DNA from 2 places in the Neptuniibacter sp. QD37_11 genome. Region 2 is predicted to be linked to the other one. Evidence: predicted binding sites of a transcription regulator. Region 2 holds the regulator's gene; the other holds the start of a gene.
What was found. Region 2 encodes FliA, which starts transcription of late flagellar genes. Its sites were predicted from a motif close to CTAAAGTTNNNNNNNNNNCNGCCGATA; they were not measured.

Region 1 (4,424 bases), 1.2 Mb from region 2:
GGCTTATAAGAAGTCAATCGTCCTGGGTCGGCGCAGCTGTTATAAATCCCCTGATCCTTATCTTCGTCTTGCAAATGTAAAGCGCCTAGAAGCAAAGAATGCCGATGGTGGAATGGCGATAGAGCTTTTCAATGAATTTGAAAATACCATTTCGCAGGCTTACCAGGCGTTTCCGAGGGATGAACAACTACAAGTTCGCGCAGCTCTTCTGAAAAGTGAGATGTACCACCAGGTAGGTGATACCGATGCTGCGAATAAGGCCACGCGAGATGCTCAGCGTATTAATTCAGAACTGGCTACACCTTTAGATCTTGATCGAGAGCTTTTGAGTGTTATGGGTGATGCTGTGCCTATATTGGAGCCTGTTGCGAAGCAGAAGAAAGTGCCAGGTAAGAAACACGATCCTGATATGAGTATTAAAGTGAATCGCTTAGGCGTGAAACACTATTTATCAGGAAAGATGCCTCAGGCGCTCAAATATTTTGGTTTAGCGACCGAATATGATTCCAGCAATGTAAACGCATTGTTAAATTTAGCTCAGCTCTTCTTAGAAACGGCTAGAGATAGCAAAGAGAAGCGCGATGAGCGTATAAAAATGGTTCAGCGATATCTAAAGCTTTCGGAGCGTTTTAGCTTAGAAGGTATTGAGCTTGATAAGCAGCATCAGTTGAAGCGTTACCTAAGCCATGATGTTGCGTTATTGCCTAAAGGCTCATTGGGTAACTTATTGCGGTAAACTCTAAGTCATTGGGAAATGGTGTCCCAGAGAGGATTCGAACCCCTGGCCTGTCCCTTAGGAGGGGACCGCTCTATCCAGCTGAGCTACTGGGACATGCTTTTCGAATTTTCGGAATTCTAGCGAGATTTTCTGATCGAGTCACTAGGTCTAGAAGGTTAGAGCAGTTTAAGCTTTCCCTAAGCTGCTCTGTGCTTTGTATAGTTTTGAGGCGCCAGCTTTGCCATAGAGCTGATCTTGCTTCTTATGACCGCGAACAATAGCGAGTAGTTGATTCACGTTTTGCTGATTACGGTAAATCGCTTGTTCATTACGCTTATTCTTATGCTGCAATTCCTTTAAGTGCTTTTTAATTTCAGCATAAAGTGTGTTGGTCTGCTGTGCTGCTGAGGTATTGTCTTCTGCAGTTGAGTAATCCTCTGAATCCATCTCAATGCCAAAAGACTTTAATAGAGCGACACGTTCCAAAGTAAAGTTATGGAAGTTGTTAATTACGCCCATCTTTTCTTGGGTGATATCACTTAATTGCTCAAGATCTTTACTACTGAGAGCTTCAAGCTCTCTGTCGTAAATAGTGTTAAGTGATTCTAAAAGCAAAATACCCTGCTTGAGCAGGGTATCCAGTTCTATATGTTGTTGTTCGGTCATAGCGAAACTTACAATAGGCTATCGAAGTTCAGCATCTTCTCTGCTACACGTTCAGCATTGATTTGATAGCTGCCACTTTCAATTTCTTGTTTTAGTCGCTCGACACGCTCGCTGTCCACATCAGGTGCATTGGCCAATTGCTTTTCAACATTCTGCAGTGTCTGAGCTGCATTGCTGAGTTTAACTGTATCACCTTTACTGGACGGAGACTGCGCAGGGGCGTCATTGCTACCAGTTTTGGTTGCATTGCTTTCACCTGCTCGTGCACGAGTGCTATTCGTCTGCGACGATGACAGGCCCGTGATGTCGTTGATCATTTTTCCGTCCTCAAACTTGTATCTGAACCAGCTTATCGGCGGCTAATTTGGAAACTTTAGAAAAAATATTTTTTTCTTTAATAAAGCGAGTATAGCAGCTGTAGGTAGATGACACCATGTCGGATTACCTTAGGTTATGGGGTTCGAACAAGCCCAGGCTCAATAACCATAGCTTTAACAATATTGCCAGAACGATCATTTTTAACTTTGATCTGTTGGCCTATAGCGCCGTCCTGTAGTGCTGTTCCTGCAGCTCTAATTGATATACCGCTACGTCTTGCTTCTATGATTACGGCATTTCCTCTAGATACGGCCAGCGGTGGTTTTAGCATGGGTGCAGTAAAAATTGTGCCAGCTGCAATACTTCTTTTCGTAGTCCAGCCTATAATTTCTTCAGTACGGAGAAAATAGGCTGAGCGCAGATTAGTTATATCGACTTCCGAGCGGTGTAGGTGCTGAGAGCTAAGGGGAGTGTTTCGAGGCAGGCTGGTGCTACTGATTACCGCTGTTCCATAGAGTTTAATTTGTGCAGTTACAAATAGCTGCCAAATAGGAGATGGGCACTTAGCTCTAAAGGTGATTCTGCTTCCATTTCCCTTAGGTGATTGAAATTCTAGGGGTTGTTGGCAGTTTTTTAGTTTGATTTTTCGGCTAATCGGGTTAAGTTTGATCTCAGTACGCGCATCTGGCTTGGCTTTTTTGTAGTGTTCTTGCAGAAAAAGCAGCGCCTTCTGCTCTAATTTTTCGGTTTGATCGGCTGCTATAGCGCCGAATGGGGCCAAAAGAACAGTGGTTAGGAGGAAAAGTCGTGTTAAATTATGCTTATTCACGTTGTTGTAACTAACATTATGTTTATGTAACGGCGTACAAACAGAATAGATTTAATCTCTACGGGATTATTAGATCATGTCAGGTATCCTAGATAGTGTAAACCTACGTACCCAAATGGTAGGGCAGAACAGGTTGGAGCTGCTATTGTTTGCTTTGGAATCAGAGCAGCAATACGGCATCAATGTTTTTAAAGTGCGTGAAGTATTGCAGTGCCCCGAGCTTACAGAGGTGCCTCGTCAGACTTCTGCTATTAAAGGTATGGCGCATATTCGTGGCGAGACGATTCCTGTTTTGGATTTGTCAGAAGCTGTTGGGCGTCAAACCGTTCCTCAGGAGCAAAGGCAGGATTGCTTCCTGATAGTTGCTGAGTATAACCGTCGAACACTTGCTTTCTTGGTGCGTAAGGTTGACCGCATATTGAATACTCAATGGGATCAAATAATGGCTCCGCCAACAGAGATCGGCGTTGAGAACTACCTGACCGCTATCTTTGAGTATGAAAATAAACTAATAGAAATTCTCGATGTTGAACAGATCCTTGCTGACCTTTATCCAATGCCTACAGAAGTTAGTAAAGATGTTGCTGATGATACTGTGCGTGAGAAGGCTCGTGATTATCAAATTTTAATCGTTGATGATTCTTCGGTTGCTAGAAATCAGATGCAGCGTAGTTTGGAAAACTTGGGGATTAAGGTTACCTCTTGCAATAATGGCCGAATGGCGTGGGACTTATTGCGTGATATGGCAGATCGCGGTACGGATGTGACAAATCATTTCTTGATGATTATTTCTGATATCGAGATGCCAGAGATGGATGGCTATACATTGACATCTATGATCCGTGAAGATGAACGCATGAGTAATATGCATGTGGTTTTGCATACATCCTTGTCGGGTGGCTTCAACGTGTCTATGGTTAAAAAAGTGGGAGCCGATGGCTTCCTTGCTAAGTTTAACCCGGATGATCTTGCTACAGCTGTCGTACAGCGTATTCAGCAAGTAGAAAAGTAATAAGGCACAAGGTAGGGGTGTTACTCTTTCCATGAGTATTTCCGGTAGATCAAATTTTACGATCACGGATGCTGACTTTGAATTGTTCAGTCGCTTCCTTGAGGATAGTAGTGGGATATTGCTTGCAAAGCATAAGCAATATCTTGTGCAAAGTCGTTTAGGAAAAATTGTTCAGGAAAATAATTGCCCTGGGCTGAAAGAGCTCATTACTAAACTGCAAAGCCCTACATCTAAACGATTGCGTGAACAAGTTATCGATGCGATGACCACTAACGAAACCTTATGGTTTAGGGATGTTCATCCTTTCGATATTTTGCGTGATCGTATCGTTCCTGAAATGCTGAGTCAGGGAATTGGCTCGAACAAAATTAGAATTTGGTCTGCTGCGTGTTCGACTGGCCAGGAGCCTTATTCAATCAGTATGACGCTGGATGAATTTAAGAAAAAAAATCCTGGTAAGTTGGCTTCTGAAGAGATTATCGCTACCGATATTTCTACCCAAGTGCTTGAGCAAGCACGTCGAGGTGAATACGAAATGCTGGCAATAGGCAGAGGCTTGTCCCAAGAACGTCTAACCCAGCATTTCCGTGAAACGCCTAATGGTAGTTGGGCAGTAAAACCGGAAATCAAATCAAAAGTCAGATTTCAGAGTATTAATCTGCTTGGGCAATACTCGTCGATGGGTAAATTTGATGTGATTTTCTGCCGAAATGTGTTGATTTATTTCTCTAGTGAAAAGAAAACTGAGATCTTATCCAAGATGCATGGCGTGTTGAAACCTGGAGGTTACCTGATACTAGGTGCCTCTGAATTCCTTTCTGGCCTTTCCGATAAATACAAAATGATTCATTGTCGCCCAGGTATTATTTATCAAGCTATTT
Region 2 (4,424 bases):
TTTTTGCGCCAGATATGCGACAGGCTATGCAGCGGGTCAGGGATGAGATTGGTCCGGACGCAGTTATTGTGTCTAATCATCGTGTCGCTGGTGGTGTTGAAGTTGTGGCTGCTCATGAAAATGATTATGAGGCGGCTCAACAAGAGTTTTCTCGCAAACAAAAGAAAACGCAAAAACGGCAGTCCCAAATTGACGTGCTAACAGGTGGCGGTGCTTCTAATCGAGACTTAGAGGGCGAGCTACAAAAGGCGCGAATGCAAATAGCGGAAGCTCAGGGTAAGCAGGAAAGTCAAAATTATGACGTTCCAGGTCAGGTTAATAAGCAGATAGAACAAGACGATGATCTGCGAACAATTTTGGCTTCGTTGAAACAAAGGCAAAAACAGAAAGCTAATACGGCTCATCAGAACTTTATGCAACAGCCCGCTGTTGATGATCCTGGGCTCGGTTTAGATCTGCAAAGTGAATTGTCTATGTCAGCTGCGCCTTCAAATGAAGGGGCCGAACATCTTATTCAGTCAATGCAGGACGAAATTGCGCAGCTTAAAAACCTACTAAGTCAGCAAGTTTTAGCCCAAGGTAATGTGCAAGCGTCTGCTCCTACAAAATCTCCATTGCAGAAAAAATTTGAATTGTTAGGTGTGAGTGAGAAATTATCTACGCATCTACTTTCTCATGTTGAATCAGGTTTGGCGCCGGATAAAGCATGGAAAAATGCGCTGACGCGCTTGTCGGATGCGATCCCTGTGATGGGTGAAGATTTTATCGAACGCGGTGGAATGATCGCTTTTGTCGGACCAACAGGTGTCGGAAAAACTACAACCATTGGTAAGCTTGCAGCGCGTCATGTACTGAAATACGGTAGCTCAAGTATGGCGTTGGTAACGACTGATACCTATCGAATTGCGGCACATGAACAGTTAAGAACCTTTGGGCGAATTCTTGACGTTCCGGTTCGAGTTGTTGATGAAAATAATAGTTTGGATGACGTTTTGCACTCTCTGCGAAACAAGAGATTAGTGCTGATAGATACTGCCGGATTGAATGCAAATGAGCCGCATAGTGAGGCTCAATTGGCCATGCTGGAGGGTGTAAGTTTGCGTCTTAAGAAGCTATTGGTCGTTTCTTGCAGCAGTCAACGCAGGGTTGTTGAACAGGCATTCAATGCTTATCAGGGGTTAGGCTTGAATGGTTGTGTGCTGAGTAAGATGGATGAATCGGGTAGCTTAGGTGAAGCTATTTCTTTGATCGTCGAAAAGCGTTTGCCTGTTTCCTACGTTACCGATGGACAGCGTATCCCTGATGATATTGATATTGCCAAAAAACATGAGTTGGTTAGTCGAGCTGTCATAACGGCTCAACGAGCTATAGAAGCAGAAAAGAAAATGTCTGCGCTCGATTCAATCTATAAAACGGGTTAATGGTGGGAATTAATAATGAATCAACATAAACCCGTTAAAGTAATTGCGGTAACCGGTGGTAAAGGCGGCGTTGGGAAAACTAACGTCTCGGTGAATTTGGCGTTAGCTTTAGGTGATCTAGGTCATAAATCTATCTTGATGGATGCTGATTTAGGTTTAGCAAACGTCGATGTGATGTTAGGTTTGCGTCCGAAAAAGAATATTGCTGATGTTCTGAATGGTGAATGTGGCCTAAAGGATATTATGCTGGACGTAGGCGAGCATCTAAAAATTGTACCGGCTTCATCTGGTACACAAGAGATGACAGCATTGTCACCGCATGAGCATGCAGAATTAATACATGCTTTTAATGAAGTGGCTGATGATACCGATGTTCTGATCATTGATACGGCAGCAGGTATTTCTGATTCGGTCGTGAGCTTTGTTAAAGCCGCACAAGAAGTTTTAGTAGTTGTTTGTGATGAACCCACCTCAATTACCGATGCTTATGCTTTAATTAAACTGTTAAATCGGGATTATAGGATGACCCGCTTCCGCGTTCTGGCCAATATGGTTCGAAGTGAGCAGGAAGGACGTAATATGTTTGGGAAGTTATTAACAGTTACTGATAGGTTTCTTGACGTGACCCTTCAATATGTAGGATCAATACCTTATGATGAAAATGTTCGTAAGGCGGTTCAACGTCAAGTGGCTGTTTTAAAAGCGTTTCCAAAGAGCAAAGTCTCCTTGGCATATCGTCAATTAGCGAATAAAGTAAATGGGTGGCCGGTTCAAACTGTGCCCCGAGGTCATTTAGAGTTTTTTGTTGAGCGGCTCGTTCAAGGAGTTCGCCCTTCGGACTAGCAAAGAGGCGGTATGTACAACCAGCTGCAATTACAAACGAGTGAAGAGCTAATTGAGCAGTATGCGCCGCTAGTTAAACGTATTGCACATCACTTGCTTGCTCGCTTGCCTGCGACTGTAATGCTGGATGATCTTATACAAGCAGGCATGATCGGTTTACTTGAAGCCGCAAGTAAATACGATGCTTCAAAAGGAGCGAGCTTTGAAACTTATGCAGGGATCCGCATTCGTGGCTCCATCATTGATGAAGTACGCCGTGGTGATTGGACGCCGCGTTCGGTACATCGAAATAGTCGTCGCGTAACAGAAGCTATTCAGCAGATAGAAGCTCGAACAGGACGCGATGCAACAGATTCAGAAGTGGCTAAAGAGATGGGGATTAGTGTTGCTGATTACCATAATTTGCTTAAGGATAGTTTGGATAGCAGACTCTTTAGTTTCGAGGAGATGATCAATCCTCAACATGAAGGTCCAGGGGAGTCTTTTGCTAACGATGATCCCGGTCCAAATCAAAATTTTGAGCGAGAAGCATTTTTAAAAGCGCTAAGTGCAGCTATAAATAACTTACCAGAACGGGAAAAGTTGGTGTTAGCGCTCTATTATGATGAAGAGCTCAATTTAAAAGAAATTGGTCAAGTTTTAGGTGTAAGTGAGTCTCGAGTTAGTCAGATCCACAGTCAAGCAGCGTTAAGGTTGCGTTCGCGACTAAGTGATTGGCAATAAAAAGGGTTGACCAGACTCAACGTAATTGCGGTAATTAAGTGTAGACTCAACAAGTTGCGTAGTTCTAACAGGAGGCCGTCTTGAATAAAGACATGAAAATTCTTGTAGTGGATGATTTCTCCACAATGAGACGAATTATTAAAAACCTATTGCGCGATCTGGGCATGACAAATGTTCAGGAAGCGGATGATGGTCAGACTGCACTGCCGATCCTTAAGCAAGGGGGAATTGATTTTCTGGTCACAGATTGGAATATGCCAGGAATGACCGGTATCGATCTTTTAAAAGAGGTTCGTTCTGATCCTAACTTAGCTCACATGCCAGTGCTTATGGTTACAGCAGAAGCTAAGAAAGAGCAGATTATTGCGGCGGCGCAAGCAGGGGTAAACGGTTATGTAGTTAAGCCATTTACTGCAGCAGTGCTGAAAGAAAAGATTGATAAGATCTTTGAACGCCTAGGATAAGAAATAGGGTCCGTTGTAATGATTGCAGGAACAGATAAAGGTGTAGGGCGCTTCGAAATGGAATTGCAGTTGAAGGCTCAGGAATTGGTTTCCGTCCTGAATGAAGGGAATCTCTCTGAAGCCATGGATCTGATCCAAGAACTCCATGAATTCAGACATAAGACCTTCTTTAGTGAAGTGGGTCATCTGACACGTGGCCTGCATGAAGCGATTAAAGCCTTTTCTTCAGAGCTAGGTACTAGCTTGGAATTGGATGATGAAGCAGCTCCTAAAGATGCGGATGCAGCTGATCGTCTCAATTATGTAATTGAAGTTACCGAAAAAAATGCACATGAAACCATGGACCGTGTCGATAAGGCGCTGGGTTTGGTTGATCGTTTAGATTCACAGAGTGAACGGTTTAAAGACCTATTGTCGCTAGTTGGTCAGTTAGAAAAAGAACACGACAATTTGAACGGCGTCTATGACCGTACATGTGCAGTAAAAGAAGAATCTGAAAAGACAATTGAAACTTTGCGGTCAGAGTTGACTGATATTGTGGTGTCTCAGAGCTATCAGGACATTACAGGGCAGCTAATCCGTCGTGTTATTAACTTGGTGACAAATGTAGAAACACACCTTGTTGGTTTGATGGAAATGGCTGCTCAGGTTGAAAAATTGTCGGGCATCGAGGTGCAAACCGCACCAGAAGATGACAAGCAGGATAATAAAAAGAATCCTATTCAGGCTGAGGGGCCGCAGGTCAACAAAGATAGTGCTGATGTAGTCAGTAACCAAGATGAAGTTGATGACCTGCTTTCCAGTCTGGGTTTTTAAGAGGAGCGCCGTATGAGTTTGGATGTGGATCAGGAGATTCTTGAGGATTTTCTTGTCGAAGCAGGTGAAATCCTTGAGCAATTATCTGAACAGTTAGTTGATCTGGAGCAGCGTCCAGATGACAGTGATCTGCTCAACGCAATATTTCGTGGCTTTC

Region 1: the regulator FliA is predicted to act here: its motif matches at 1,735-1,761, upstream of flgM (flagellar biosynthesis anti-sigma factor FlgM).

Annotation. Positions count from the first base shown of each region.
Region 1 is NZ_CP180552.1:3,017,361-3,021,784, reverse strand. Features, by position in the region: gene ACMXYT_RS14145 (response regulator) at 1-736, shown strand, start outside; tRNA gene ACMXYT_RS14140 (tRNA-Arg) at 756-832, opposite strand; gene ACMXYT_RS14135 (flagella synthesis protein FlgN) at 905-1,384, opposite strand; gene flgM (flagellar biosynthesis anti-sigma factor FlgM) at 1,393-1,701, opposite strand; gene flgA (flagellar basal body P-ring formation chaperone FlgA) at 1,836-2,531, opposite strand; gene ACMXYT_RS14120 (chemotaxis protein CheV) at 2,608-3,543, shown strand; gene ACMXYT_RS14115 (CheR family methyltransferase) at 3,575-4,424, shown strand, end outside.
Region 2 is NZ_CP180552.1:599,251-603,674, forward strand. Features, by position in the region: gene flhF (flagellar biosynthesis protein FlhF) at 1-1,421, shown strand, start outside; gene ACMXYT_RS02555 (MinD/ParA family protein) at 1,437-2,264, shown strand; gene ACMXYT_RS02560 (RNA polymerase sigma factor FliA) at 2,277-2,987, shown strand; gene cheY (chemotaxis response regulator CheY) at 3,068-3,451, shown strand; gene ACMXYT_RS02570 (protein phosphatase CheZ) at 3,470-4,267, shown strand; gene ACMXYT_RS02575 (chemotaxis protein CheA) at 4,280-4,424, shown strand, end outside.